DNA from 2 places in the Paenibacillus suaedae genome. Region 2 is predicted to be linked to the other one. Evidence: predicted binding sites of a transcription regulator. Region 2 holds the regulator's gene; the other holds the start of a gene.
What was found. The regulator LexA, encoded in region 2, represses DNA repair genes until DNA is damaged. The targets are predictions, from matches to a motif close to CGAACATATGTTCG.
Positions count from the first base shown of each region.

Region 1: addB (helicase-exonuclease AddAB subunit AddB) is a predicted target of LexA. The motif match lies at 10,065-10,078, and genes of this name have one in related genera.

Region 1 is NZ_JAVYAA010000002.1:979,078-995,230, reverse strand. It holds gene dnaJ (molecular chaperone DnaJ) at 1-317, shown strand, start outside; gene RQP50_RS12345 (YfhD family protein) at 575-772, shown strand; gene RQP50_RS12340 (hypothetical protein) at 769-966, shown strand; gene prmA (50S ribosomal protein L11 methyltransferase) at 1,127-2,107, shown strand; gene RQP50_RS12330 (site-2 protease family protein) at 2,125-2,808, shown strand; gene RQP50_RS12325 (16S rRNA (uracil(1498)-N(3))-methyltransferase) at 2,928-3,707, shown strand; gene mtaB (tRNA (N(6)-L-threonylcarbamoyladenosine(37)-C(2))-methylthiotransferase MtaB) at 3,711-5,051, shown strand; gene RQP50_RS12315 (NUDIX hydrolase) at 5,246-5,677, shown strand; gene deoC (deoxyribose-phosphate aldolase) at 5,711-6,424, shown strand; gene RQP50_RS12305 (Na/Pi cotransporter family protein) at 6,357-7,322, opposite strand; gene RQP50_RS12300 (class I SAM-dependent rRNA methyltransferase) at 7,428-8,810, shown strand; gene RQP50_RS12295 (DUF1835 domain-containing protein) at 8,967-9,944, opposite strand; gene addB (helicase-exonuclease AddAB subunit AddB) at 10,227-13,829, shown strand; gene RQP50_RS12285 (UvrD-helicase domain-containing protein) at 13,807-16,153, shown strand, end outside.
Region 2 is NZ_JAVYAA010000003.1:32,739-48,891, reverse strand. It holds gene metH (methionine synthase) at 1-553, opposite strand, end outside; gene RQP50_RS13905 (1,2-dihydroxy-3-keto-5-methylthiopentene dioxygenase) at 719-1,261, shown strand; gene RQP50_RS13900 (FixH family protein) at 1,399-1,845, opposite strand; gene RQP50_RS13895 (HAD family hydrolase) at 2,132-2,938, opposite strand; gene RQP50_RS13890 (hypothetical protein) at 2,995-3,525, opposite strand; gene RQP50_RS13885 (DUF896 domain-containing protein) at 3,590-3,805, opposite strand; gene RQP50_RS13880 (LysM peptidoglycan-binding domain-containing protein) at 3,985-4,347, opposite strand; gene lexA (transcriptional repressor LexA) at 4,625-5,254, shown strand; gene RQP50_RS13870 (DUF817 domain-containing protein) at 5,652-6,470, shown strand; gene RQP50_RS13865 (LysE family translocator) at 6,530-7,162, opposite strand; gene trpS (tryptophan--tRNA ligase) at 7,680-8,666, opposite strand; T-box leader at 8,772-9,026, opposite strand; gene RQP50_RS13855 (hypothetical protein) at 9,154-9,267, opposite strand; gene RQP50_RS13850 (thiamine pyrophosphate-binding protein) at 10,132-11,175, shown strand; partial or broken gene RQP50_RS13845 (SDR family oxidoreductase) at 11,154-11,915, shown strand; gene RQP50_RS13840 (hypothetical protein) at 12,033-12,488, opposite strand; gene RQP50_RS13835 (hypothetical protein) at 12,797-13,216, opposite strand; gene RQP50_RS13830 (discoidin domain-containing protein) at 13,408-14,385, opposite strand; partial or broken gene RQP50_RS13825 (ran-binding protein 10) at 14,497-14,756, opposite strand; gene RQP50_RS13820 (hypothetical protein) at 14,815-15,180, shown strand; gene glnA (type I glutamate--ammonia ligase) at 16,064-16,153, opposite strand, start outside.

The DNA of each region.
Region 1 (16,153 bases), on a different contig from region 2:
CGCTTACGTTCGCGCAAGCAGCGCTCGGCGACGAAATTGAAATTCCGACGCTGACGGAGAAGGTGAAGCTGAAAATACCGGCTGGTACACAGACGGGCACGTTCTTCCGCCTGCGTAACAAAGGGGTTCCTCGCCTGCGCGGTTCCGGTCAAGGCGATCAGCATGTGAAGGTTGTTATCGTGACACCGACGAAGCTGTCTGACGAGCAGAAGGAGCTGCTTCGCCAATTCGCGGAGAAGAGTGGCGAACATCCGAACTACGGCGGGAATGAAGAATCGTTCTTTGATCGGATGAAGCGTGCTTTCCGCGGAGATTAACAATAATTTCATACAACTGCGATTGGCCGATTTGTCTATACCATTTATCATTCATGTATATGTTCATAATTTCGGTCGGAGCATAGAGAAGGATCACAACGAACGTAATGAGATTTTCAATGCGTATGTTGTGATCCTTTTTATTGTTTCTTAGAGAACTATGTACGACTGTATTTACGCCATATGCATAATCCGATGGGAACTGACTCAAGTTATGGAGGAGATATATTGATGACGAACCCGAAGGAGGCGCACCGATGAACAATTTCCATGATACGCATAACCGCCCCTCAAGCGCTTATAGCGAGCAGGCAGATGCGGACGTTAATCAACAGGTTGTCCCAGCGGACGGCAAGTTTGAAGATGTGGAATTTTCATATGAAGAGGCGGATCGCGATGACTTGAAGGCATTGGAGCGTGCGAATCAGGCCGATGAGCGTGCGGAACAGTCGTGACACGCATAACAGGTACTTTTGAGCATGCTTCGGCTGCAGATGTATGTGAGCGCAAGCTGGAGGCATTAAGAGGGCAAGACATACGTATTACGGCAGGCGACGACTATTACATGGTCAGCGCGGATGTTAAAGAGGACGTGCTGGATCGGGCCTATGCGCTCATCCGCGACCATTTAGGCGAAGCCTCCAAGTGAGCGCCGACAACTGAATAATGCGTTGAATGAATCAACATAAAGAGGCAAAACTCCACAGCGATAGCGCTCCTTAGTGAACGCTCGTTGTATGGAGTTTTGTTTTTGTGTACAATAAATAGAATGTGTAGCTATTTTAAGATGTATAGGAGGATGTACGATCGTGCATTGGCATGAATTAACGATACATACAACCGAAGAAGCAATTGAAATGATATCGAACTTTTTGCATGAGGCTGGCGCTGGGGGCGTGACGATTGAAGAATCGGGGACGCTTAACAAGCAGCGCGATACTACGTATGGGGAATTGTATCAATCTCCACTGAACGATATCCCTGAGGGACAAGCAGTCGTACAAGGATATTTTGCAGATGGAACGGATTTGAAGGAAGTAGAAGCAGTCATTCGTGAGCGTATTGAAGAACTCAGAAGCTATCAGATCGATCCGGGTGAAGCTCTAATTTCGTGGAAGACCGTTCATGAGGATGACTGGGCAAATGCATGGAAGCAGTATTTCAAGCCAGCGCGTGTTACAGAGCGATTGACAATTAAACCGACATGGGAGTCCTATACGGCGCAAGAAGGTGAGCAGATTATTGAGCTGGATCCAGGGATGGCATTCGGTACGGGAACACATCCGACGACCTCGCTCTGCTTGCGTACCTTGGAAAGTGTCGTTCAAGGCGGAGAAGATGTCATTGATGTTGGGACAGGCTCAGGCATATTGGCAATTGGAGCCTGCAAGCTTGGCGCCAAGCATGTGCTTGCGATTGATCTGGATCCGGTTGCGGTATTAAGCGCGAAGGAAAATACCAGCTTGAACGGTCTAGCCGATGAAATAACAGTGCGAGAAGGCGACCTGCTTAGTATTATCAAAACGAGCGGTACCGATGAGGAGCAGGAGCTTGGCGTGCAGCTTCCGGTTCAGATCGTAGTAGCCAATATTTTGGCGGAGATCATTCTGCTGTTCGTCTCGGATGTCTACGAAGCATTGCAGCCAGGCGGAGTTTACATCGCATCAGGCATTTACAAAAATAAAGAAGACGTCGTGGAGCAGGATTTGCTCGCGAAAGGCTTCATTGTTGAAGCGAAGCACCGGGAAGAAGACTGGATTGCATTCGTTGCGCGCAAGCCGTTTGAATAGAGGAGAGGGGACAATTTATGGATTTTCTAAATAGCCTGCTGGTAGTCAAGCTGGAGTTGCTGCCCTTTCTCGTACTGTCACTGTTGATTTCGTTCACTGTTCACGAATTTGCACATGCTTACTCCGCATGGAAATTTGGTGATCCGACAGCGAAGATGCTCGGCCGCGTCAGTTTGAACCCGACGAAACATATTGATTTCCTTGGTATGCTGTTGTTCGTCATCGCTGGCTTCGGATGGGCAAGGCCTGTTCCGGTCAATCGGGACAACTTCAAAAAGCCGCGTGCAATGGGGATTGTTGTATCCGCAGTCGGACCGCTCAGCAACTTGCTATTAGCATTCATTGGTACATTGGTGCTTCATCTTGGATTTAAATTGGGGTTTGTCGATGTGGGATCTGGGAATCGGATCCACTTGGCATTATTTTATTTCTTTTCCTTCTTGATCTCGAACAATGTCCTGCTGTTCTTGTTCAACTTAATTCCACTGCCGCCGCTTGACGGCTATCGCATAGTGGAAGATTTGGCGCCGGCTCATGTACGTTCCCGGTTGCAGCAGATTGAACAATGGTCGATCTTTATCTTCTTGATTATCGTGTTCATCCCTGTGTTGCGGGATAAGACGCTAGGGCCTTTGTTCAGCTTGATCCAGCCGATCATGAGGGAGATGTCCCGAGCAGCTATGTTCATCGTAGGCAGTTAAGAATGCCTGCGCAGCAAGCTGTCCACGCTGTCTAAGGAGTAACCAGAATACGAGTGAAAAATGTTGACAATGCTGGCGAATGCCGCTTAAAACGTGTATGATGAGGAATGTTGATTACGATGCAGAAATATTTTGTGCCCTCCGCGCAGTTCGGAGATCAAAGCATACAAATTACGGGCAATGATGCCCACCATATTATGAACGTAATGCGCCTCAAGCCTGGAGCTGAGATATTGGTCAGCGATGGGGAGAAGCGTGAGGCGGTCGTCGTGATTGAGCAGTGTGGTGCGGATGGGGTAGAAGCTCGAATTGTCGAGATGAGGGACTTCGACCGAGAGCCGACCGTACAAGTAACCATTGCGCAAAGCTTGCCGAAAGGCGATAAAATGGAGCTTATCATTCAGAAATGCACGGAGATTGGTGCCGTGCATTTCATGCCGTTCATCTCAGAACGGACAGTTGTTCAATATGACAGCAAGAAGGAAGCGAAGCGCTTGGAGCGTTGGGGCAAGATTGCGAAGGAAGCAGCTGAGCAGTCTCATCGGAATGTTGTCCCGACGATCGCAACATCAATGAGCTGGAAGGCCTTGACGGCCCAGTTCGCATCCTATGACCTTGTTCTTATCTGCTATGAGGATGAGCGAGGGACGATGCTGCGCGACGTATTAGAAGCGTTCGCACCTACACAGGGCGACATGCAGGGAAGTATGGCGAAGCAAGCTCGAATGATGGTTGTCATCGGGCCTGAGGGTGGATTTGCTGCGCAGGAAATTCATTCCGCTGTGGAAGCTGGAGCACGATGTGTCAGCTTAGGCCGCCGCATATTGCGAGCAGAAACGGCAGGAATGGCTGCATGTGCCTGCATCATGTATCAATTCGGAGAAATGGGGGGAATGTGAACGATGCCATCAGTAGCATTTTACACATTGGGCTGCAAAGTCAATTTTTACGATACAGAAGCGATCTGGCAATTGTTCAAAAATGAAGGCTATGAGCAGGTCGACTTCGAGCAGACGGCAGATGTATACCTGATTAATACGTGTACCGTAACCAATACAGGCGACAAGAAGAGCCGTCAAATCATTCGTCGCGCTGTGCGCCGCAATCCTGACGCAATTATTGCGGTAACAGGATGCTATGCGCAGACATCGCCTGCGGAGATTCTTGACATTCCAGGCGTTGATCTCGTTATCGGCACACAGGATCGTGAGAAGTTGATGGATTACATTCGTGAGCTGCATGAACAGCGCCAGCCTATTAATGCGGTACGCAACATTATGAAGACACGTGCGTTCGAGGAGTTGGACGTGCCTGATTTCGCAGAGCGGACGCGTGCGTTCTTGAAGATTCAAGAAGGGTGCAACAACTTCTGTACATTCTGTATTATTCCTTGGTCGCGTGGTCTATCCCGCAGCCGTGAAGCGGAGAGTGTGTTGAATCAGGCTCGCCAGCTCGTAGCGGCAGGCTACAAGGAGATCGTGCTCACAGGGATTCATACCGGTGGATACGGCGACGATATGGAGAACTATGACTTGACCGATCTGCTGTGGGATTTGGACAAGGTAGAGGGGCTTGAGCGTATTCGTATCAGTTCCATTGAAGCCAGCCAAATTGATGATCGCATGATCGAAGTACTGAACAAGTCCTCGAAAATGTGTCGTCATCTGCATATTCCGCTTCAAGCGGGCAATGACGAAGTATTGAAGCGTATGCGCCGCAAATATACGACACAGGAATTCGCGGAGAAGATTGCTCGTATTCGCGAGGCAATGCCGAATGTGGCGATTACGACAGACGTCATTGTAGGCTTCCCAGGTGAGACGGATGAGCATTTCCGTCAAGGCTATGAATTTATGAAGCAAGTGGGCTTCTCTGAAATGCATGTATTCCCGTATTCGAAGCGTACAGGTACTCCGGCTGCGCGCATGGAGGATCAAGTGGATGAAGAAGTGAAGCATGCTCGCGTTCATGAGCTGATTGATCTGTCTGAACAAATGCAGCTGGAATATGCACAGAAGTTCGTTGGAGAAGTTGTCGATGTGATTCCAGAACGGAACACGAAGGGCGATGAAGGTGCTGGCATGCTGATGGGCTACTCGGACAATTACCTTCAAGTAATCTTCGAAGGAGATGAGTCCTTGATTGGCCAATTATGCCGTGTGAAAATTACAGAAGCGGGCGTGAATGAGAATCAAGGTATTCTTACACGCGTCATTGGCCAGGAGCCAAATGTTGCTTCCTAATCGCCTTGTCTAACCAGGATAGGCTATTGGAAATAGAGAAAAATGCAATAAGCTAGAGAACGAAACAACCGAAACTACTGAATAAAGAATCGAGGAGGATTCTCCGCTCAGCAATGGCTGAATGGATGAAATCCTCTTTCTTTTCGGTTAGGATATATACATAGGAGTAACGAACATAAATGGAGGTGCGCACGATGAAGGAAGTATCCGCAGGAGGAGTCGTTTACCGTAGAAGAGGAGAAGGAATTGAGATCCAACTGATCCAAGATCGGTATGGCAAGATCTCGCTGGCCAAGGGCAAGATGGAGGCCGGAGAGACGATTGAACAGACGGCGTTGCGTGAAATATGGGAAGAGACGGGGATTCATGGACGAATCGATACCAAACTCGATACCATTTATTATCAATATGTACAACCACAAGCGGGTACAATTGATAAAGAGGTGCATTATTTCCTCGTTGAGGCAGAGGAAGGCAAGCTTCATGCGCAAATTGAGGAAATTCGCAGCGTAGAGTGGTACAGTCCGCAAGAAGCGTGGGAGAAGCAGCGTGAGTTCGGATATGATAACAACGACCACATCCTGCAAAAGGCATTTGAGGAATTGTCCATATCCGTAAATCTTTAATTCTCTGCACATTGCAGGAAGGAGAGAGTTTGCATGACGGATCAGCTTCAATTGGCACCATATATCGATCACACCCTGCTTAAGCCGGAAGCGACAGCGCGCGATATTGAGAAGCTGTGTGCGGAGGCGAGCCGATATCACTTCTACAGTGTGTGCGTGAACGGAGCTTGGGTATCCGTTTGTCGCGATCTACTGAATGGAACCGGCGTGAATGTGACGGCGGTATGCGGGTTTCCATTGGGGGCTAGTGCCAGTCAAGCCAAGGCATTTGAAGCGGCTCGGGCGGTAGAGGACGGGGCTGCTGAGATCGATATGGTGCTGCAGATTGGAAGCCTGTTAAGCGGAGATGTGAAGGCTGTTGAACAGGATATCGCCAAGGTTGTCCGGATGGTTGAGGGAAGCGCGATCGTCAAGGTCACCTTGGAGACAGGCATTCTCCATACAGAGCACAAGATTGCGGCATGCAAAGCATCGGAAGCGGCAGGTGCCCGCTTTGTCAAAACGTCGACCGGCTTCGGCAAGGGCGGGGCAACGCTGGAAGATATTCGTCTGTTGCGGGCACATGTACCTGTGCATATGGGCGTTAAGGCTTCCGGCGGCATTCGGGATACCGCCGCAGCGCTCGCAATGATTCAAGCGGGAGCAACGCGCATCGGCACGAGTTTCGGTATTGCAATTGTTAACGGATCCGGTTCCAAACCGGCAGGTAACACAAAGGCAGGGCCAGGAGGGAACTTGCAATATTAAAAATGGTCTGGGCGTGTGCAATTTGACCGGCGGCGTCGGAGCCAAATACGGCGCTAAGCTGTCCGATCTGGCTGATAAAAGGATAGAATAGGACAGCGCCGCCAATGTTCAGCACGACATGGGTCCAGGCGACGAACTGTCCGCTTCTTGTCCCGCCAAGTGAAGCAATGACGGCTGTGAAGCAGGTGCCAACATTCGATCCAATTGCGATCGCAATGCCAACTTCAACGGGTAATGCCCCGGTAGCTGATAATCCCATGGCCATTGCAATAATAGCTGCACTGCTGTGCACGAGTGCTGTTATGACGACGCCCGCTGCCAAGGCCCAGAGCAGACTGTCGCTTGATCGTTCCAAGAACCAAGTGAATAATCCGCGCTGCTGCAGCGGCTCACTAATCTGCTTCATCCATTCAATGCCGAGCATAATGAAGGCGAAGCCAGCTGCGGCAAGGGAGCCGAATTGGAGCGGTCGCCACCAAGAGGCGATGCGGTGCAGCAGCTTAGGCTGATATTCGTCGGCCAATGCCCCAATGAACCATCCGGCTAAGGACAGGAAGAGGAGGGGCTTGGCGAATTGGCTTATATTTAGACTAATCAACTCGGTTGTCAGACAAGTGCCGATATTGGTGCCTAGAATGATGCCGAGCGTGCGGGAGAAGTTCATAATACCGGCATTGACCAGACCTATCGTAATGACCGTGATGGCCGTGCTGCTCTGCAGTACGGCTGTCATGCCTGCGCTGAACAGCATTCCATGTATAGGGGTGCGGGTAGAACGGTATAGAAACCGCTGCAGGTAGGGGCCAGCCCAAGCATGCAGGGCAAGCTCCATTGTTTTCATTCCGAATAGAAACAATGCCAATCCGCTAAGGAGCGGGAACCAAATTTCTTTAAACATGAAGGGCTCCTTTGTCATCCATAATTCGTCGCAATAAGCTATTCCATTCTATGCTTGCGAGTGGACAACCATGACATGCCATTGGAGCTGAGAGGAGAACTGTAATTGAATAGGCCTTATGTGAAATTAATCCGTTCGCGGAAAAAGAGAATTGAACGCTCCCATCCTTGGGTATATCAATCAGAGATTGAAACAGTCGAAGGAAATCCTCAGCCGGGGATGCTTGTCGATGTCCAGAACGCTCAGGGGAAATACATTGCAACAGGCTATTATAATCCTGCCTCGCAAATTACGGTGCGCATCGTATCCTATGAGCCAATTGAAGCAATGGATGAAGCCTTCTTCAAAGAGCGAATCGAACGTTGTGTTGCACATCGTCAGCGCTTCTTGCCTGGAGCCAAGGCTTATCGCCTCGTATACGGCGAAGCAGACTTTCTGCCAGGACTTATCGTGGATCGCTTTGGCGATGTTCTCGTCGTGCAGATTGTGACGCTGGGCATGGATGTCCATCGGGAAGCGTTGGTGGCAGCCCTAGTCGATGTCATGCAGCCGCGCGGCATCTATGAGCGCAGCGATGTGCCAATTCGTGAGCGTGAGGGTCTTGAACTGAAGACAGGCGTGCTGTATGGAGATTGTCCGCGCCATGTCCAAGTAGAGGAGAACGGGCTTATCATCGAAGTTGATATCGTAGAAGGGCAGAAGACAGGCTACTTCTTCGACCAGCGTGAGAACCGCGCTTCCATTGCGCCGCTTATGACAGGCTGGGGAGCTCGAAGCGGTATCCACATGGGTGAAGTAGAGGCCGAGGATGGAACCGTGCAGAGCTTGCCACTTAATGCGAAGGGAAAGCCGGTTACATTCCCATGGTGGGATGGTGCGACGGTGTTGGAATGCTTCTCTCACACAGGAAGTTTCACGTTGAATGCTTGTAAATATGGAGCCAAGAAGGTCACTTGTCTCGATATTTCCGAGCATGCGATCGAGAGTGCAAAGCGCAATGTCGAACTGAACGGCTTTACAGACCGTGTTGAGTTTGTCGTTGCGGATGCCTTCGCCTATTTGCGTGAGCAGGTTCATGGCTTGGAGGAGCGCACGCAGCGGGCAAGCGGAGAATCTAGTGCGAAGAAGGTGGATACTTCGAAACCGATGACTGCTGGAGGCGGACGTACGTGGGATGTCGTCGTGTTGGATCCTCCGGCCTTCGCGAAGACGCGAGGTGCTGTCGAAGGCGCGTACCGGGGCTACAAGGACATCAATCTTCATGGTATGAAGCTGGTCAATGAAGGCGGCTATCTTGTGACAGCAAGCTGCTCCTATCATATGCGTCCGGACATGTTCATGCAGTCCATATTGGATGCAGCCCAGGATGCAGGCAAGGTGCTGCGCCTTATCGAATGGCGTCCTGCCGGCAAGGATCACCCGCAAATTGCGGGAGTGGATGAAGGTCATTATTTGAAGTTCGCCATCTTCGAGGTTCGCTCGAAGTAATCTTCCTAAAGTATCGATAGGATAAGGAAGAGTAAACAAGAAAAGCGCCATTCATTGCAGACAGGTTTGGGATCGTCTGCAATGAATGGCGCTTGCTGTATTTATGGGATAAAGTCAGCAGTTAGCATATATTCGAGTTTCTTCGGTTTCTTCACTCTATGCTCTTATTCCAGCTGTCGATCGGGTAATAAATGCGCCGCCAAGCCAGCGTCCATATCCACCAGTCTGAGCCCAGTTGAGAGTACCATCCAGTACCTGCTGACCGCTTTTGGTTAAGAGGAGGTGACCAGCATCGGCTAATGGAGACATGAGAGGTTCCGGCAAGGAGGATGAAGAGGGAGAGAGCTCAAGCAACGGAGCGTCTCCGCGGGTCATTCGGCGCAGGTATCCCCAGAACTGCATATCCCCAAGTCCGTATTGCGGCAGTTGATTGCGAACAATCTCGAAGCAATTCTGAAATGTAACAGCCCCATCTTGAACAGCGCCTAGCGTGGATCGCTCGACAATCCCGATTCCATCCTGTGTTGAGGGGTAACGGGAGAGGTGGAATTGAAGCGCTTCCGTAATAGCGCAAAATGGAGCAGGGATACTGCTTGATTCCTGAACCCATTGTGCAATTTTCTGTGGGTTTGGACTTGTATACGCAATCCAAGCAGAACGCATCCATTCGATGCGCTCAGCGGATAACCGTATGGCGGCATCTCGATAAGGGGCCAACTGCTCTCCCGTAAGCACCCCAAATCCGAGATAGCGATCATGTTCAGCAATGGAGGCGATGTCGATCCAATATAGCTTGGCATGCGCATTCTCTTGTGTCAGGCGATCTACTAAGCGGAGCAGCATGGTAATGTCGAACAGATCGTGTTCGAACCATAATGCAATCTCTTGAGCAGGCAAAATATCTGATTTCCACGTGCGTTCCTGTTCATTTCCTCTTTGCAAAAAAACAGTGGAAGGCAGCCCGCACATTCGCTCCAATTGCAGCGCTCGATAAGCCAGATACTGCTCAAGCCTAGCGTATACGGGGCCTTCGGTCAGCAGCTCTGAATATACCCATACCTGCTCATTCCACAGCTGTTCGGCGACTTTGGTTAGCTGCATGGCAGTACAATCTCCATTGACAATATGTATCATGACAATCAGCCTCCTTATTCGAATAGAGGGTAGGTTGAACATGAGCCTCGCCTTCGATTACGAAGTTACATGATGCACTGCAACTCACAAGAAGCAGATGGCGAATATCGGCATCGTTTCCAAACATGTGTTCTATCGCTAGTTTGAAATATGATATAATGAAACCTAATGCTAGAATCGGGTGTAACCGAAATTATATACCAATTATTGGTTTGATCATAGTGTATCATATCGTGGCAAGTAGATGCCATGAATCGCATTTAGGGAAATGGAGGGATCACTTTGCCGTTGCATTTTGTCATCGGTCGTTCCGGCAGTGGCAAGACGGAGCATGTGTTAAGAAGCTTACGAGATGAGCTTCGCAGCCAAGCGGACGGGGCACCGATTATATGGATAGTCCCCGAACAGGCAACCTTTCAGGCAGAGCATGCACTCATTCGTGAGGATGGAATCGCTGGCATATTGAGAGCGCAAGTACTAAGCTTCCGGCGACTTGCGTATCGCGTCATGCAAGAGGCTGGCGGCACTGCACTAACAGCGATCAATGAAGAGGGCAAGAAGATGCTGCTCTACAAGATTTTGCAGCGCCGCAAGTCAGATTTGCCTTTATTTGCGGGTGCAGCAGAACAATTCGGATTTATCGAGAAGCTTAACGATCTCTTTGATGAGATGAAGCGGTATCGAGTAGAGTCCAGTGAAGTTGAGGAGCATCTTGCTTTTTTGGACGCTCACATGACAGGACAACCGCTGTTATCCGCGAAGCTTCGCGACATTTCCAGCATCCTGCATGAGTTTGAATCGGAATTGGCTGGTCGTTACTTGGATGGGGAAGACGTGCTTGCTCGGTTGTCCGAGGGTGTTGCAGCATCGGAGTACGTGAAGAACGCTGATATTTGGATTGACGGGTTTCACGGATTTACCCCACAAGAATATGCGGTTCTCGCTTCGCTCATTCTCCATGCGCCGAATGTAAGTGTGACGCTGTGTTTGGATAAGGCTTATGCGCTTGGCGAAGTTCCGCATGAGCTGAATTTGTTCCATCCAACGGCAACTACTATGCTGAAGCTGTTAGAGATGGCCGATACGCTTGGTGCGGACATCGGAAGCATAACGCATCTTGACTCGAAGGAAGCGCCACTTCCTCGTTATACAGCTTCTCCGAAGCTTGCTCATCTGGAGCGGCATTTTGAACGCAAAGTGCCCTATCGTGAACCGGAAGTTAATGTGAAGAGCAAGGATAGCCATGCGTCCGATCACGATACGAAGCGAGAGGTTACGGTGCAGGCGGCAGTACATCGCCGCGCCGAGGTTGAAGCGGTTGCTGGGGAAATGCTGCGGCGTGTGCGCAACGAGCAGGTACGCTGGCGGGACATGGCGGTAATGGTGCGGAACATTGCACATTATGGTGAGCTGATTGATACGGTATTCACCGAGGCGGGGATTCCCTATTTTACGGATCAGAAGAAATCAGTACTGCATCATCCATTTGTTGAGATGACGCGAGCGGTGCTTGATATCATAATAGGCAATTGGAAATACGACGCAGTATTTCGGTTTGTTAAAACCGATTTTTTGCTGTCCGAAGATGGTTCGATTACAAGAGAGCATTTTGACAAGTTGGAGAACTATGTGCTTGCATGCGGCATCGAAGGGGGCAGGTGGACAAGCAAGCGTCCATGGCCTGCAATGCCGGAAATGTCGCTTGATCCTGATCATGCAGATGGAGCAGCGGAGGGCACAACTGAAGAAGCTGAGGCTGTTGAACGGCCAAGACATGCTCCAGAGTGGGTGGAGCAATGCCGCAGCATCATTGCCGATCCGATTGCTGAGCTTGCACGCGCAATGAAGGCGAGCTCGAACGTTCGCGGCATGTGCGAGGCTATGTATGCGTTCTGGATGGCGCTTGGTGTGCCTCATAAGCTGGAGCGCATGAGCCAAGATGCATTGCTTGACGGAGAGGTTCAACTATCACGGGAACATCGGCAAATATGGGGGGCTCTCTTAGATATATTGGATCAAATGGTAGAGATGGTCGGCGAAGAGAAGATGAGCATTGAATTGTTCGGCGGCATGCTGGATACCGGATTTGAGAGCATCAAGATGGCGCTTGTTCCGCCAGCGCTGGATCAAGTGCTCATTGCTTCGATGGATCGGACAAGACCCGGCCAAATTAAGCACTTATATATGCTTGGCGTGAACGATGGCGTTATACCGGCTCGTCCGATTGAGGATGGCGTGCTTACGGAGCATGAACGGGACACTCTGCAGCAGATAGGCATGGAGCTCGCGCCTGGCGTCCGCCGCAAGCTTCTGGACGAGCGGTTCTTAATTTATCAGTCCTTCGCGACGCCTAGCGACAGTCTGTGGATTAGCTACGCACTCGCTGATGAAGAAGGGAAGACATTGCTGCCGTCCGAGGTGGTTCGGCATGTACGCGGCATGTTCCCACGTGTACAAGAGCGGCTCGTCATGGCTGAGCCGAATGAATTCATGAATGAGGAGGAGCAATCGGAATTCGCTGTCTATCCGGAATCTGCGCTGAAACACCTGATTGTTCAGCTGCGACAGTGGCGCCAAGGAAGACCAATGGCGAATATATGGTGGGATGTATACCGCTGGTTCGCCGCGCAGCCAGCATGGCATGATCGGCTGAAGGTGCTGATGGGCTCGCTATTGTATCGGAATCAAGCAGAGACACTTACTCCGACCACAAGCCGTCACTTGTACGGTACTGCCTTGCGAACCAGTGTGTCTCGCATGGAGCGCTTCGTAGCCTGTCCGTTCTCGCACTTCGCCTCCCATGGCTTGAAGCTGAAGGAACGTCGGGTATATCGATTGGAGGCTCCAGACATCGGGCAGTTGTTCCATGCAGCGCTCAGCCGCTTTGCCATAGATTTGCAGAGCTCGAATCGAACTTGGGCAGCACTGTCGGCGGATGAATGTCGAGCAGAAGCAGATCGTATCGTGGATATGCTTGCCCCAAAATTGCAAGGGGAGATTCTGCTTAGCTCGAAGCGTTATGAGCATATCTCGCTCAAGCTGAAGCGAATCGTTGGCCGTGCTGCTTCCGTGCTTGGAGAGCATGCTCGCAGAGGTCAGTTTGAGCCAATTGGACTGGAAATGGATTTTGGTCCGGACAAGCCGCTGCCGCCGCTTCGATTTACTCTAAGCAATGGATGTACGATGGAGATCATCGGGAGGATTGACCGGGTAGACAAGGCGGACAGTGACCACGGCGTGCTGCTTCGCGTCATTGACTATAAATCGAGTTCGACAGATTTGAAGCTGCAGGAAGTGTATTACGGTCTGTCGCTGCAAATGCTCACTTATTTGGATGTATTGATTACGTATGCGGAACTGTGGCTCGGCTCGTCGGCATTGCCTGCTGGCACACTCTATTTCCATGTTCACAATCCTTTGTTGCAGGCGGCGAATGGAATGAGTGTGGAGCAAGCTTATGAGCAAATGATGAAGAAATATAAAATGCGCGGACTCGTCCTGGCGGATCGCGAAGTTGTGTCCTTGATGGATGAGCCGCTTGAAAAAGGGTATTCAGACATTCTCCCGGTTGCGGTGAAGGCGGATGGGTCGTTCTACAGCAATGCATCTGTTGCGACTACGGAGCAATGGGATATGCTGCGGGGGACGGCTCGTCATGTGATCCAAGATATCGGAACCCGGATTACAGATGGTGATGTTCGGATAGACCCTTATCGCCTTGGGACGAAGAAGGCATGTGATTTTTGCAGTTATAAGCCAGTTTGTCAATTCGATGAGTTGACCGAAGGCAACGACTATCATGTATTGCCGCGGATGACGAAGGACGAAGTGTGGATGAAGATGGAAGGAGGAGCAGCGGACAATGAATCAGAACGAGAATCATAATGGGGACGAAGCGCTCGGCGGCAAGCGGCAGCAGGAGCTGGAGTTCGATCTGCTGAATCTGAATTGGACACAGTCTCGTTCTGTAGAGGCATCGCCTACAGTAAGGGTGCTGCCAGATAAGCCGGAAGGAAGCACCTGGACAGATGAACAATGGCGTGCTGTCGTTGACGGGGGACAAAATGTGCTTGTCGCAGCTGCTGCTGGATCAGGGAAGACAGCGGTTCTCGTGGAGCGTATTATTCAGACGATTAGTGATGAAGAACACCCCGTTCATGTCGACCAGCTGCTTGTCGCAACCTTTACAAAGGCGGCTGCATCCGAGATGAGAGAGCGTATTCGACTTGCCTTGGAGCGGGAATTGGAGGCGAAGCCTGATTCTGAGCATCTGCGCCGTCAACTGGCGCTATTGAATCGCGCTTCTATCACGACACTGCATTCCTTCTGTCTAGAGGTTATTCAGCGCCATTTCCAATCGGTGCAGCTCGATCCGGCCTTTCGCATAGCAAATGACACGGAGACAGAGCTGCTGCGGCAGGACGTATTGGAGGAATTGTTTGAACAGCGCTATGCGGACGGTCACTCGGAATTCAAGCGAATGGTTGATTGGTTCAGCGGGGAACGCAGCGATGAAGCCGCATTCCGCTTAGTGCAGCAGTTGTTCGACTTCTCGCGCAGTCATCCATGGCCGGATGAATGGCTGAAGGAGATGGCCGCTTCGTTCGAGGTGCAATCGGTGGAAGAACTGGGCAAGTCACCTTGGACGACAAGTGTTATGCAGGATGCACGCCTGACCTTGAATGGAATTGTAGAACTGCTGCGGCAGGCGTATCGATTATTGGACGCTCCTGGAGGCCCTGAGCCCTATCGGGAGGCACTAATTCAGGAATTGTCAGGTGCTGCTGCATTGGCTGAGGCCGCTGAACATGAACCATGGGAGAGGCTTTTCTCCTCATTTGACTTATTGGCGTTCGGCCGTTTGGCTGCTTGCCGGGGAGATAAGTACGATAAATCACTGCAGGAGCAGGTGAAACGTCTTCGCGACCAAGCAAAAGCGAGGCTGCAGCAGCTGCGGGACGAATTGTTCCGCAGAACACCTGAGCAATTTCTACATGAACTAAGCGTGATAGCCCCAATCATGCATACGCTGGCTGATGTTGTCATTGAATTCGGTGAACGCTTTGAGGAAGCAAAGCGCAAGAAGGGTTGGCTGGATTTTTCGGACTTGGAGCATTACTGCCTTCGAATATTGCGCCATCCAGACTCGACACCAGCGCATACGATTCCTTCAGAAGCAGCTAGACAGTATGAAGAACAATACGTTGAGATCCTGCTCGATGAATATCAGGACACGAACATGGTTCAAGAAGCGATTGTGAATCTGATTACGCGTTCCGGCGCTGGCAACCGCTTCATGGTAGGGGACGTTAAGCAGAGTATTTACCGCTTCCGCCTTGCTGAACCAGGTCTGTTCTTGAGCAAATATGAATCTTATTCTTCAGACAGCTCCGAGCAGAAGGGGATACGCATTGATTTGGCACGCAATTTCCGCAGCCGACAGGGTGTAGTAGATGCGGTCAATATGCTGTTCCGCCAGATCATGAATGACCGAGTAGCTGAGCTGAAATATGATGAAGCTGCTGAGCTCGTTTGCGGGGCGACTTATCCAACTTTGGAACAAATCAGCGATGAATTGTGTGCTGCTCAGCGCGAGCCGAATATGGAGCAGCTTGCAGAACGCCAAAACTATGCAACCGAGCTGGTGCTCATTGAGAAGGCTAGTGCAAGTTCTGATGCAGAGCTGGCCTCCGATGAAAATGAGGATATTGATTCAGATGTGGAAGCTGCGGCTGTCGAAGCGCTTGATCCTGCTGAAATGGAAACAGCACGCCTTGAGGCGCGGGCAATTGCGGCAAAAATCCGCAGGCTGCTCGGGGATGAAGGAACAGAACCGTTCCTCGTGTACGATAAGCATTTGAAGCGAATGCGTCCAGCGACGTATCGGGATATTGTAATTTTACTTCGGGCGACGCAAGCATGGGCACCGCTCATGGTAGAAGAGCTGAGATTGGAAGGCATTCCTGCTTACGCCGAGTTCAATACGGGCTATTTTCAGGCTACGGAGGTAGAGGTTGTACTCTCTTTGCTTCGTGTTATTGATAATCCGCAGCAGGATATTCCATTGGCGGCGGTTCTCCGCTCTCCGATTGTCGGACTTACGGCAGAAGAGCTGGCACAAGTTCGACTTCAGGGAAAGGGTATTTCTTTCTATGATGCTGTGTGTAAAATGATGCAAACCGAAGCGGGAGAACAAGAAGCTGAGGAGG
Region 2 (16,153 bases):
CCGTAGACTCGAATGCCCGTTGAATCGCGATCGAACCCGCCTTAACGTTCAACGTATCCTGTGAAGTCTCCAATAGGAGCGCATGAACGCCTGTTTCAATAAGCGCGACTGCCTGTTCATAATAGCTGTCAATTAGCTCATCAAATGTTACCCCGCCGGTAACCGATAAAGTCTTCGTCGTCGGCCCCATAGCACCGGCAACGAAACGCGGCCATTCTGGTGTGCTGTATTTTGCAGCTGCCTCGACAGCAAGCTTCGCCGCGGCAACGTTCAACTCACGTGCTTGATCAGCAATATCATAATCGGCAAGCACGATACTGGTAGCCCCGAACGTATTCGTCTCTAATATGTCTGCGCCCGCTTCTAAATATTGTTCGTGTATTCTAGAAATGACATCTGGACGTGTCAGGACTAACATCTCATTGCACCCATCCAATTGTTCGCCTCCAAAGTCCAGTGGCGTTAAATCGGCTTGCTGGATCATCGTGCCCATTGCACCGTCTAAAATGAGAATGCGTTCTTGTAGTTGTTCCTGTATCGTTCTTGTTTTCATCGCTCTGCCCACCCTCTGTCTTAAACGTTAAACCCTAGTTTAGCAGATGTGATCCGATTAGAAAAGACTCATGAATGAGTCATCGTAAAATGTTTCTTGCCCAAACATTTCCTCTGTACTATAATTAAATAAATAAATCGCATTGGGAAACGAGGGATTTTGCAAATGGCACAGGTACGTATCCGAAACACGAACGAAATCATAAGTGGCGAAGAAAACGTTCGTTCTTTCCTATCAGCGCAAGGAGTGCTGTATGAACACTGGGATCCGAACAAACTTGCCCCATCTTTGCGTGATAAGTACGTACTATCCGATGAAGAGAAGCAAGCCATTTTAGACACGTATGAAGGAGAAATCCGTGATTTGGCTGAAAGACGGGGCTATCGTACGTGGGATTTGATTTCTTTATCAGACACTACTCCCAATATCGAAGAGCTGCTAAAGAAATTTGAACAGGTTCACACGCACACAGAAGACGAAGTAAGAGCTATTACGGCCGGAAATGGTATTTTCATAATTAAGGGAAGCGACGACATCGGTTATATGGATGTTGAATTGGAAGCTGGGGATGTAATTTCCGTCCCTGAAGAAAAGCCGCACTACTTCACTCTGATGGATAATCGTCAAATTGTTGCAGTTCGACTCTTCATTGAAACAGAAGGATGGATCGCGCATCCGTATTCGGATCCTACTTTCCAACAGGCGTAATTCCTGAATCATCGGAATCATAATCGATAAAAAACGTCCCATTACTGATATTAAGAGGGGCAGCCTCAGAAGATCCCGATTTGGATCTTCTGAGGCTGCCCCTTCTTCGCATAAATTCTTCTTATGTATTTAGATTCTTATTTTACAGTAAATTGCTTCTTCGGCATCGAGTGCATGTCACGAGCAGTCACATGAGAAATGACCGTGTAGGTACCGGCCTTATCAAACGTTTTCTCAATCTGATACGTGCCATCTTTCGTGAGCTTTCCCTCAATCTTCTCGTGGTCAGCCCCATCCAGCCACAACTCGAACTCTACTTTATCTGCATCATCTACCGCTTTCTCCTCTTGTGTGACCTGTGCAGAGATGGTGACAGCTTCATTGATTTTGACTTCTTCCGGCACTTGCAAGTTTACCTTAATCATTGCTGCCATCTCATTTTTACTGTCCTGTTTATCACTGGAGCCATGACCTGCATGTCCTTCATGACCGCCACCTGCTGACGAGCTATTTCCACAACCGGCTAATAGCATTGCTCCTATTGCCATTGTTAGTACGATTAATTTACTCTTATTGTTGAACATAATCGTCGTTCACTCCTCAACTGTATCCTAGATTTATCGTATCACATTATAGACAGCATTCTCCAATTCCTCATGACTCCATTGGGCTATAATGAGCATCATTGTGTGACGATCCTATGACATTTATCACATTTACCCTTATAGTTTCATGTGGAGGGTAATCAAATTAAGGTACTCACACTAATCTTGCCGACACCTCGCGAAGATTACCGTATATCAAAAAGGCCTGTGTTCCCACAGGCCTCTTTGTCATACACGCGGAGTAAGTAATTACATCCCCGCCGATTTATGATTCCTTCGAATTTATCTCATCAATAATTTGCTCAATTTCACGCAAGCTTGCAATCGTATATTCAGGGTGAATATTGCCAGACAATTCAACGCCTTTGCGGTTCAGCCACGCATGATGCATGCCGACATTCTGCGCGCCTAGAATATCCGTCGTTAATTTGTCGCCAATCATGATCCCTTCATGCGGTTCGATGCCGAGCAATGACATCGTGTGCTTGAACAGCTCTGGATCAGGCTTCCCTTGTGGATGATCTCCAGAGATAACGATATGATCGAAATAGGATAGAAGCTCACGCTCTCCATTCAGCTTCTCCTGCTGCAAATCAGGCGATCCGTTCGTTAACAACAATAGTGGATATTGCGCAATCAATTGTCGCAGCACCTCATAAGTCTCATCGTACACATACGAGCGAGAACGACGTTCACTCATAAATCGCTCCGCCAGCTCGGCACCTAATGCATCATTAGGTTGACCAGCGGCTTGAAGACCTTGTGTCCATGCAGATTGTCGATACATCGGCGCAAGCTGTTCCAACAATCGAAATTCAGGATGTTCTCCCTCTGCGAATCTCCCCCACAGCGCTTCAAAGGGATTAATCCCAATATTCTGTGTGAAAGGATAAGTCTCATAAGAGGCATACAATTCACGAGCAGCATGGCGAACGAATGCTTCCAATTGTTCTGCATTGACCCCAGTCTTATCTTGCGCGTATTTACAAGTTGCAGCAAAAGCTTCCTCAACACAACGCTCATCCCATAACAAAGTATCATCCAGGTCGAACAGTACAGCACGAATAGCCAAGTTTCATCTCTCCCATCACAGCGACAATGATAACGAATCCTCTATATCGGATTTCTCTATTTTTTCGAGTCTTTCTTCGATGTATCTTCGAATTCAATCTTATGTTGATTTGCGAAGGAACGAAGACGTTCCCCCATTGCATTCGTATCATAACGATTCAGCACTCGCGAGAAAATCCAATTCGCACCTTTCCCCGTGTGTTCAATAACAACATAACCAGGTTGGATCGCAATTTTCTTCATGTCCTTTGCAGACAGAGTACGGAGACGATTCCAGCGAATCGTAGATACCTCACCTGCTCCAACACGAAGAAATGGTCTTCTCAGGAATAATATAATCCCCAATCCGACGTAACACACGATTGTGATCCAATATAGAGTTGGATATTGATTGTCCGTAATGATACCGCCCAACAATCCATACATAATGGCGAAGGCGATTAAAGCGATTGGCATAATGAAGCTGCGTCCTTTAAACTCTTCGTGCGCAGGCTTGCCAGCAGCGAACGTCGGCTTGCCTTGCTTCATTCGCTGTTTGTTTAACTTTTCACTATTTTGACGGACTTTACGTTCCCAACTGCGAGACATGAATTCGCAACCCCCTGTATAGTAAACGAATAATGTGAATCCATCGTTATCGATGAAGGTTCATTTAATGAACGATCCCGTTCGATCCAGAGTTATCTGTTCCTTCTTCATCTTCTACATAGCGAATAGTGTCTAATTGATTGCGTACCTGCTTGCGGAATAGAACCAAATATTCCTCGCGCAGTTTCGCGCGTTCTTCCATTTCCTCATCGCTCAGCCCCACTGTCTTATGTTTGCGGGCCAATTCATTAATTCGTGCAATAAGCTTGTCGATATTCATCAGGAACCTCCATGTGTGTAAGCATATGTTCTACTTTGACATGGAGGTAACAGCTTGTCAAGCAAGCAGCAAGAAAGCTTTTATATCGCAAAAAAGAGGCCTCTTCGGGCCTCCAACCGTCTGCTCTTATGTATAGGAATGTAAAGCTTCTCAACCGTAAATTCGACAATGACCCCGACTCATCGGATCGGAACGAGCAATACTTCTCCTGCCGGTAAGATATCACCTTTCAATTGATTCATCTCCACGATTTCATATATAAACTGACGCGTATCCGTATGTTCTGACTTATAAGAGGATGCAATCCCCCAGAGTGTATCTCCTGGCTGAACAAGTACGCGCTCCACAGCAGCTCCATTTACAATTTCCGTTTGGCTATCATCCATGCCAAGCGCTTGAACAATGCTTCCACAAGTAATGAACAACAATACAATCAGGCTCATGATGAATCGAACACGTAAAGGAAACAAACGCTTCTTCTGAATAGGTTGTGAAGCTGTTGTCGACACCTTATAGATTGAACGATATGTTGTATACATCATAAATGACTCATCTCCCAAACACTTGTTCTGTTATCTTGTATAATGTAATCTAACACGAACACACGTTTGAGTCAATATTTTTTTCAGAACGTTCGTTCCCCTTTTTATATTATCGAAAAATAAGCATTTAGCCTCATTTAACTTTCTCTTGTTTCTCTCTCGTAATTTTCGAACTTCTCACAATCTTTTTCTTCAGAATCTTTAGAACTTATGTTTGTACGAACGGAGGTTCTGTGGTATAATTTTGTCAAAAGAGTATTCATTGGAGTTGATACCCTTGTCTAAAATATCAAGTCGTCAACAAGCTATCCTTGATTTTATACGTGATGAAGTTCGAGCTAAAGGTTATCCGCCTTCTGTTCGTGAAATAGGCGAAGCCGTTGGTCTAGCATCCAGTTCCACTGTTCACGGTCATCTTGATCGACTCGAGAAGAAGGGATTCATTCGACGTGACCCTACGAAGCCTCGTGCTATTGAACTGCTTAGCCATGATCAATCTGAACGTTCAACAGACTTCTCTCGCTCCTTCGCACGCGTGCCGGTCGTTGGGAAAGTAACTGCAGGCGAGCCAATTACCGCAACAGAGAATATTGAAGATTACTTCCCTCTTCCTATGCATATGGTGGGAGATGACGAGAATGTATTCATGTTGTCGGTCATGGGTAATAGCATGATTGAAGCTGGTATACATAATGGCGACTTTGTCATCGTACGTCAGCAGCAGACAGCGAACAACGGTGATATCGTGGTAGCCATGACTGAAGAAGATGAAGCAACGGTTAAGACTTTCTATCGTGAGAAGGATCATATCCGCTTGCAGCCTGAGAATCCAACCTATGAACCGATTCGCTTACAGCATGTAACGATTCTGGGCAAAGTTATTGGTTTGTTCCGTGATTTTCATTAAGACATTACATTGATGCCTCGTTCTCTTCTTTTCATGAAGGGAGCGAGGCATTTTGCTTTCTCATTATTTCATATCATTTACTGAACAGTACCTGAACAATCTCAACTAGAAAAGAAGCAGTTAAAATTAACGCTCTTTTCTATTCATAAAATTCGACTTTCTCTCCTTATCTTCACCGAAACAACCTCACCACTGTTCACTCTTATGAACCCTAATCGTTCGAGAGATTTATACCACATCGAATATATACACACATCAACTTTAGCAATAAATATTTATTGTATAACAATAATTTTTTATTGACTAAAAGCATGTATTTGAATAGGATAATACCTAATGATACACCTCGTATAACTGTTCAAAATTCATTTTCACGAACACAAGGTAGGAGATAACTATGAATAACTTTTTCAAACTAAAATCATTCCTCAGTTTTGGCTGGCACCAGGCAATGTCCTGCTTGTTCCCCGCTTATATTTTCGCGATGTTGGCACTCACGAAGGTCATTGACATTCCATTCATGCATCGCTATGATTTCCTATTGCTTGTTTGTATCTTGGCGCAGGTTCTAATGATCCGGTTTGGGATAGAAACAATGGATGAATGTAAAGTAATCTGTATGTTCCATTTCATCGGTCTTGCACTTGAAATATTTAAAATCCATATGGGATCATGGGGCTATCCGGAAGACGGGTGGTCTAAAATACTGGGTGTTCCTCTATATAGCGGATTTATGTACGCAAGTGTGGCAAGTTACTTATGTCAAGCGTGGCGACGACTGCAGGTCAAGGTAAATCGATACCCTTCTGCTTGGTTAACGATTCCGCTAGGTGCGGCGATTTACTTCAACTTCATGACTCATCACTTCATTTACGATTTGCGTTGGGTTTTGATGATTTTGCTATTCGTCATCTTCTTTAGAACCTACGTGGAATATACCGTATTAGGCGTGACACGAAGAATGCCGATTGTTCTGTCGTTCGTCTTAATCGGATTTTTTATATGGGTGGCTGAAAACATCGGGACTTTCTTGGGCGCATGGTATTATCCACATCAGACGAACGGCTGGAATCTCGTAAAGTGGGGAAAATTCAGCTCATGGTTTTTGCTTGTCATCGTTTCCTTCATGATCGTCGCCCATCTGAAGCATGTAAAAGGAGGACACTTCAAGAGAAATAGTCATACTCGCTTCAATGAGTCGACATTTCAGAAGTAAAACACAACCTTTTAAATACAAAAGCAAAAAACCTAGAGCCCTAACAGCTCTAGGTTTTGTTACGGTATTCCTTGAATTGCTACTATAAACTCATATAAGAAATACCCCGCGAACCCAAATAAAATCAGTCCTGCGATAATAGACATCCGCTTAATCATAGTTCGGCTCATTACTCTTCTCGTGACAGCCACAATGGCAAGCAACCCAACATCATGGAGGAGGATACCAGCTAATATTCCTGCACCTACGATTAGAAATTTTGCCGGTTGTGTCGTATCATACGAATCAGATAGCACCGCACCAAAAACGGAAATCCAAAACACAAGATTACCTGGCGATATAGCGACGAGCAGTCCATTTCGGTAGGAACTGAAAAATGATGCATTCGGTTTATCGCCAGCCAATGTAATGCCTTGATCCGAGTTTTTGATGGAATCATAGCCTAAATAAATTAAAAAGCATGCTCCGATAACCCACATAGGGATTTGAATAACGGGGATGGCAAGCACGGAAGCCAAGCCCATATATAAGGAAACGATTAATAAAAAATCAATGGTCATCCCACCTAGTCCAACAGCCCAGCCATGCATAAATCCCTTTTTCATCCCTTGCTTCGTCATTTCAACGGTCATGGCACCTACAGGCATTGCAACGGCAAGCCCCGCTAGTAAATACGTGAAGAAAAGATTCAATTTCCAACACTACTTTCTATATCTAATAGTTGCTAGTCAATATACACTATACTATATAAATACATAATATTATATATTTATGCATGACAAACTTGAAAATTTCAGGAAAGTTGACACATACTAAAAATGAACCCCTATTGATATGTATGTAAGAGGACGTAAATACTTCATCATATTTAACTACTCAAAAGCTCTATTTGAACGCATTTCTTCATCCGATAAATTCTGAGATAAATTCGTTACAATCGTTCCTGGGTGATCAGATAATGCACGTACATTAAATTCCTCACCTCGTTTATCCAACTCAACTGCAAATAATGTCATGTATTGATTTCGTTCCCATCGGTGAACTTGCGTTCTATTTAAGTACACTATTTCATTCGAGTGATATAACTGAGCAAACAGCCAATTTCCTAACATGTAGGAAATTGGCTGTTTATCTTCTACACAATATCTAAGCGTAGGATTGAATGTATAAAGTAAGTTAATACTCTATTGGGTACAACAAACAATCAGCTTAGAAATAGTTCATACTCATTGCATCACGTATTTCTAACATCGTTTCTTTTGCTACAAGGCATGCTTTTTCTGTACCCGACATAAGAATTTCATCGACCTTTTTGGGATCGTTTTGATACATTCTTCTCCGTTCTCTCATTGGTTCAAGTAAATGGTTGATACTTTGCGATATCTTTCGTTTGCATTCCATACATCCAATCTGCCCCTTTTTACAACTTTCATAAATCTCATCGGAGCCTTCTTTACGAAATGCTTGATGATAAGCGTAGACTGGGCAAATTTCAGGATGTCCGATATCCGTTTTATGGATCCGAGCAGGATCAGTTGTCGCTTTCTTTAGCTTCTCACTAACCTCTTCCTGAGTGGAGTCCAAATTGATCGTGTTACCTAGACTTTTGCTCATTTTATTATTTCCATCTAATCCGACCAGTCGTGGAACATCACCTACAAGTGGTTTTGGTTCCACTAACACAGGTTTATAAAGTTGGTTAAACCGCCGGACAATTTTCCTTGTTTGTTCGATATGAGGAACTTGGTCTTCTCCTACTGGAACCAAAGTCGCCTTACAAAAAGTAATATCAGCCGCCTGGCTTACGGGGTAGCCCAGGAATCCGTAATACATATCATGGAATCCACGTTCTGTGGCTTCCGCCTTTATAGTAGGATTGTGACGTAACGAATTGACCGTAACAAACATGGAAAAATAAGTGGTTAATTCAGCAATCTCTGGGATCATACTCTGAATAAATATTGTTGCGCTATCAGGGTTAATACCTGCTGATAAATAGTCCAATGCCACATTGCGCAAGTTTTGTTTAATTGATTCAGGTTTTTCAAAATGAGTAGTCAGGGCTTGAACATCTGCAAGTATTAAAAAAGTTTCGTATTGGTTTTGCAACTCCACACGATTTTTTAAACTGCCAACGTAATGGCCAAGGTGCAGTTTTCCTGTAATCCGATCGCCTGTCAAAATCCGTTCTTTCACTTATGTTCCTCCTCATAATGTTATTTCTGAAATGCAATCTTGTGATCCACCAACCATCATCCATGGCCATCACCCCTTTCAAGTAATATAAAAAAACCTCGCCCAATAAAGGACGAGGTTTTCGTGGTACCACCTTTTTAATCGCTATTAGCGATTCACTCTAAAGTACGGCAAGATGGTTTAACCATCAATACGATACTCCTCTCATGATAACGGAGAGAGAATCCCGGCAACGCCTACTCATTTCAGCGGAGCGATTCAGAAGTCCATTCGGCATCAGGTGAGGATCGGTTCACAGCATCCACCGACTCTCTGAACCTCATTATCTGATACGTACTTGCTCTTCATCAACATCGTTGATCCGTATAAGAGCCGGGGGATGCCCATACGGCTCTTATTTGCTTACCGGTGTGCCGGCACAACACCAGTATTTCAAACAGATTTGCAGTGTACAGATACAGAGCTATGAAATCAATCTACTTAGATGCTAAAAAATAAATGAACGGGAAATGATAACCAACAAAATGAACAAGACCAAGATTACACCAATCGAAGTGAAACCTCCAAATCCACATGAGAAACCTCCAACAACTTCACCCATATGCGTTAACCTCCTCTCGTTTGGCACATTTACATCGTATAAATGTTACCTTCATTCTGACTCGGCTATTTCCTATACTGAATTAATTAGGCGGTGTTGCCCCTTCAAGGGTAGAATTCCACGACTCCGTCCATTGAATCGGCTCTTATTCGAACTGGCCTTTATGCCCCCTCGACAACAGGATATTCAAGTTATCAATACTGAAGATACGTCATTAGTAAATTTGATCCTCGTGAAATGCCTATGGGGGAATTGTGTGAGCTCAGATCCTTTTATCAAATTAACAAAAGCTGCCACAGAGTACGATGACCAACAAAATAAACAGAACCAATATTATGGCTGTAGAAGTAAAGCGATGATGATGACCAATTTCACTCATTTGAGATGCCCTCCTCTCGCTAGATACAATACATATAGTATTAAGGTAGTTATGTGCGTGTCTCGGCTATACCCTATTCATTGTAAAAAATACTAAGATCCACAGACTTCCGTTCCCGCAGTGCTTTATTAAGCCTGTTTCATATTCCGCTATAAACCATGCTCATTGTTTTTGGATAGACACCGTATTCAACTCCCCATTCCAAGCTATCATCAGATAGCCTGCAGCTTCTATGCACCGACACATAGGTAAAACGGCCTAACAAGTGCGCTTAAACAGCTCATTCTCTACTTCAACATCTGCTACCTACTTGCCTCATTTTATGGACTGTAGAAAGTGCCGATTACTTCTTGACCCATTCTCAAAAGGTCGATTAATCCCTCACTATCAAAACCAACGAAGCAACCGTAACATTCATCCAAGCTTGTTCATAATACACAGGCTGCGCATCCATACTAAGAAAAAGGCAAGGAGCTGGCGCCAAAATGAGTATATTCCCGGAAGTTGCCAAAGGAAATCAATTGCAGGAAGGAATCGAAACTCAAAAGGTTGCGGATGTGATTATCAACCAACTGAAATTATGGGGCGTTAAGCGGATTTACGGGGTGATCGGGGATGCCATTTTTGGATTGATGGAGGGTCTCTCACGCCAGAATGATTTGGAATGGATTGGGGTAAAACATGAGTCTGTCGCTGCAATGATGGCGTCTGCCGAAGCCAAATTAACCGGTCGAATCGGAGTATGCGCCGCGCAAATGGGACCTGGTTTGACTAATTTAATGACTGGCCTAGGAGATGCATACTTAGATCGCGTTCCAGTCTTGGCTATATCAGGTCAAGCGCCTACCCCCAAGATCGGAACAGCGTATAAGCAGTATATTGATCAGCAGGGACTAGTTCAGGCGATTACCGGGTTCAGCCGAATTGTCGTTCATCCTAATGCAGTCGTTGACACCTTAACACAGGCCATGTTTACGGCAATGGAACAGGCAATTCCCGTTCATCTTTCCATCCCTTCCGATCTATGGACACTTTCCTGCGGGACACAACCGCGCGAACCTATTCGAATAATAAATCAAATAGCTGGACAGAGCCAACTCCAACAAGCGGCGAATCTTATGCTTAAGGCGAAACGCCCCTTGATCCTTGCTGGCAATCGAGCAAATCATGCCTGTGATGCGATCCGGAAACTGGCTGATCGCTGGGGATGCGGAATTGTCGTGAGTTACGGAGCGAAGGGAATAATTCCGGATTCTCACCCTTACCTGCTCGGCGGTTTGGGCGAAGGCGGGAATCCTTTTGCAAGCGACTTATGCAAACAAGCGGATGTCGTCCTTGCCATCGGTACCTCTTGGTGGCCGGAATATCATGTCCCTAAAAATGCGCAAGTGATCCATATCGAAGAACGGATATCAGCTATCGGCGAGGTCATTCCGTCACAAGTCGGGATCGTCGGTAATATCGCAGAGATAATCCAAGCACTTACAGAAGGCATGACAGACTACCGTTCAAATCCAGCGGCAAACTAAAAAATAAAGTGGCCATCATTACCGGAGGAGACAGCGGCCAAGGACGAGCCATAGCGGTAGCCTTCGCCAAAGAAGGCGCAGATGTCGTCATTGTGTATCTTAACGAACATACGGATGCTGAAGAAACCAAACAGGTTGTCGAGCAAAAAGGGGGTAAATGTCTGTGTATTGCCGGGGATCTTGGCCAAGAAGATTTTTGCAAACAAATCGTGGAACAAACTGTCACACAATTCGGCAAACTGGATATTCTCGTGAATAACGCGGCTGAGCAGCATGTTCAGAACAATTTAGAAAGTATTACATCCGAACAGATGGAAAGAACGTTTCGAACCAATTTTTTCTCAGTATTTTATTTAACGAAGGCTGCCCTTCCCCACATGAAAAAGGGAAGCAGCGTTATCAATGCCGCCTCGCTCACTGCCTATGAGGGGAATGAACAGCTCATCGATTATTCAGCCACCAAGGGCGCCATCGTTGCTTTTACCCGGTCGCTCTCGAAATCGTTGCATAGCCGAGGCATTCGAGTAAACGGCGTTGTCCCTGGAAGCATATGGACGCCTCTTATTCCCGCATCCTTTCCTGCCGCTCAAGTCGCGAAGTGGGGGGAAAAAAATCCGATGGGCCGTGCCGGCCAACCTTGCGAGGTCGCACCCGCGTATGTATTTCTGGCATCGGAAGACGCATCGTATATTTCGGGTCAATTCATTCATGCTACAGGTGGTGTTATTGTGAACAGCTGAGGAGATCCAGCTTCGTGTAGATTCGAAAATCGTGACGGTCATACAACTAGATTTAGGACAGCAAAGTAAACTAAAAGAGCCGCGGGATTCCTACGGCTCATACTCGTGTTATATCTATTATACAACTCTCTTAAACTTCAGAGTGTAATCTTTACCGTAATCATTAAACCCATGTGAGGATACTCTGATGTATGCCTTATGCCCATTATAAAGCGAATGCCAAATATTTTTCTCAATTGTGTTGTCGTTGTAGTCGGTTACTTTAATAATTCTCCCGTTTGAATCTGTTTCGATAAGTTGAAGATCGTAAATAACTCCTGGCTGGGGCTTCATACTAATATGGAAACCCATTGCACTCTGATCACCATTTGTATAATCGATCACATAGTAATCATAGTCATTGATATTATCAATTGGTAAAGTGAATTGGTCTTCATATGAGTACCCCCATCTATAAAGCATCACAGCTTCTTGTAAGGTATCGCCGAAACCCGTGTATGCAAAAACAGAAGGTGAAGTCACTACCATTACTACTGCCATTAAAAACGCAACAAACATTTTTTTTGCTTTCATAGTCTCACTTCCCTCTCATTGATATAATAGGGGTTTTTGTACCTATATCAATATATTAACTCAGTAGGGTTAAATTGTAAATATAACAAAGGAATTGTCTATTAAACTAATTATCTACTTTTTATTATCCATCCTTAACCCTTCTATCCCTAGCAGGGACTTTTATGTTAGCTGTCTCAACTACTTCATGTACTGGCGAAATGATCCTCTACTTCAATACTTTTATCTACTGGATCAGTAGTTTGATCTTTGAACTCTCCATGAAAAAAGCCACTGATTGTTCAGTGGCTAATTAGGGCTTTCTTTGCTTAAAGGTAGTATATGCGATATGGGGCATCCCTTCCAAAGTCTCTAACTGTATGACCCTTAATTTCTAAGTAAATAACCTCTCCTGGCTGGAGTTCTACATCGTAAATAATGTCCTTGTTGCCAGCACCTTGATCTTTTGCCGTAAGGATATCGCCATTAGGAAAATACCCTCTGATATCATAGTTAATAAAACTTACTTGCGGCTCAACAACAAAGTTCAGCACAATCGTTCTTCCAGTATTATTTGTGTACTTGTAAAAGTCGCTGTCCTGATAATCCAAGAACGAACCAGCTTGAGATAATCCGTTTAATTCCACCGCAGTTTCCTTAGTGTCAGCATAGCCTTTTGACGCGAAAGCGCTAGTTGATAAAACAAACATTAATGCGAATACCAGAAGCGTTGATACAAACTTTTTCATAGTATCCCACCTTCATATGTAGTAGAGTTATTTTCCAACTCCCTCCTATATAATACCATTATTTAACTTAAACTGTATCACTTTTTCTATTAATCTTAATAAAAGTACCGCCCCCTAAGGAGCGGCTATGGAGGTTGACAAAAACATAGAAATTAAAAGAGCATCCATAGAAGGATACTCTTATCTGTTCATTAAAACATACGTAATTCACCGATAGCAGTGTATAACTCTAGGCCATTGTTTTTAGTAATATTGATTCGATAGTAACGATAACTATTTTTGTTCTTTGTTAAAAAGCTTCTTGCTTCACCGAATTCCCATGATTTTTGGTCTACCTGTGTATCCAATTCAGTCCAATTGATTTTATCGTTACTACCCTCGAATGTCCATGTCTTTGGTGCTGATCCGGTTCCATCTATATCTTTAGTTCTTGCAGCAATCTCATATTCTTGCACTAAGGTAGGTTCGCCGAAATCTACTGCTAGCCACCCTGCCGTTGTATAATCCTTTGTTGCCCAACTTGTATAAATATCTCCATCAAATGCCTTACATGGTAAGAAGTTTTGACTGTAACTACTTGATGCAAAGGCCAAAATAGCCTTTTCGGGATCATTACAATCTAATGGTTTAACTAAATTCGTATCAGATGGCGGCGTCGTTTCCTCGCCTCCATTGACGTCGTTTCCTCCTTGACTACCAGTTATCGGCAATCCAGAATTAATAATAATTGGTGTATTCCCGTTAGTAGCACTTATCCATCCACTTGCAATTACTTTACTGCTCGAATCTTTCACTTGCAATGTACCGTAATATGGCATTTCTTCACAAGAAAAGTAGTTTTGCCCAAAACTAACTTGGTAGAATACCGTCTTTTTAGGTACGATATTAGTTGAATCTCCAAGTGTAATATTAGATTTTATTCCGTTGTGAGAGTCACCTTTTATAGAGATCGGAGCTCCTTCTTCGTTATACAACTGTAAAGTAATATCAGCAGCATTGCCACCGATGTTAGTTATGTTCAATGACAATTGAACCTTATGTGATGCATCACAAAACGAATTTGCAGGAATAGAAAAAGCCACTTCGTTTTTTCCCTCTTGCGCAGATACTAAACCTGCAATAAGAGAGAACATCAATACTGCACACAATAGAAACTTTGTAATTTTCAAAAATGCCATTCCTTTTTTTCTTATTGACTAAACTTATATCGGCACTCATCTGAAAAATATTTATATCTGCAAAGTCAACAAATTACCTCTCCCGAAGGAGCGGCATTGAGTTTATTTAGTTGTATACTCGTTCACTTCAAACGTTAGGATCTTATCAAAGATAACGTAGTCTTTACGTGCGCTGAATGACTCTTTGTTATTGTTGTGCTTGTTGATTGCATAAGAAGCAGTTCCCGATCCAGCCTGCTTATTTTCGTACCATGTGATGAAGGCGCATTTACTTCTTCCATGCTAAGGTCGAATTCTTTCTCCAAACCTGTTGTCATGGTAACTACTAATAATGCTCTGTTTCCTTTGGTCAGCTCTGGATTTGTTGATTTTTCTGGATCAGGTACTTCATTTAATTCGTAGCCAAACGTAGTTTCGCCAATGCCCAAAGGTACGACGGTAGTAGATAGTAATAACTTTGATAATCAATTAGCTAAGTATGTGTTTGATGGTGATTTAACCACTCAATGGGGCCCCACATCCGACTTCTTTTCTGGAAGTTTAGAAATCACGTTTCCTCAAACACTACATTTGAGTTTTGTACAATTCGTAGGAGCAGCGGGCCCAACAGATGATGTGAAATATCAGATATTTGCCTATAAAAATGAAACATGGGAAGCAATAAGCAAGAAAGAAGTAAGACGGGTAGATTTAAGTAACGAACCATCTGATCCTATCAGCGTAACCCCAGGCAATTATGAGAAAATAAAAATTACTGTTGACGGTTATAGTTCTTGCTTTTCCTGAAAATTGGTGGGTCAAAAACAAAGGTGTATACCTGGAAGTCCTTGACGTATTCACGCATGTACCTATCTTCTATCGTATCAGGGATCCTCACAAACTTCTTTCTAACCGAACATGATTGCGACAGCAAATTACCTTATCACAACTGTACTGGTTAATCTTCACAAGTTAGTGCCATATAACTTCCTCGCCCCTCCTGTTTATGTTCTCAAGCACCACAAGGTTCAGAGATAACCTCGTTTATCTTTCCAAACTTTTCAATATCTACATTCAGGTTGCCCTTATTCATTCTGTTCATTCCGCTCGTGTAACTATATTCAATTGATTGTGTACTTATTTTTTTCCTTACAGTTCTTTATGATATAGCCATCCCCTAGAAGGTCGTTGCCCCCATACAGTTATTTTAGTTTGCCTATCCGCGCTTCTAACTTTTCTTGAACTCCGAGTACTTGCATATGAATTCAGCACATTTCTGTCGTATCCTTTGAAACTTCGCGCATAATTTTTAGGGAATCGCACATGTTCTACACTCTCCCCTTGGGCTTTGCCCCTATGTAATAAGTTGTTCACTCTATACCCTCCCTAATAAGCCCCAATTGAAATAAATGCAAGCATTAATTTAGAAAATACCAAAGAACTTATCTTTTGTTATGTTACCGCACTTACTGGGGGATCGAGATTGAACGTGTAAACTTTCGAAACTCACAAGCTGTCTTGCTTCATTTATCATTCCTGAATGATTTTTTCTCAACTGGATCCGATCCAGATGCAATGTCATCTATCGTGTGTTGTTTGCTTTATTACGAATCTAAAAAGACATTCACCACATCCCCCTGCCCCCAAAGTAAAAACCCTAGAAGCCTTACGGCTCTAGGGTTTAGATGAATTAGTATAATGTCATGTATTGATCGCGTTCCCATTGGTGAACTTGCGTTCTGTACATATCCCATTCAATTTCTTTCAATTCCAAGAAGTG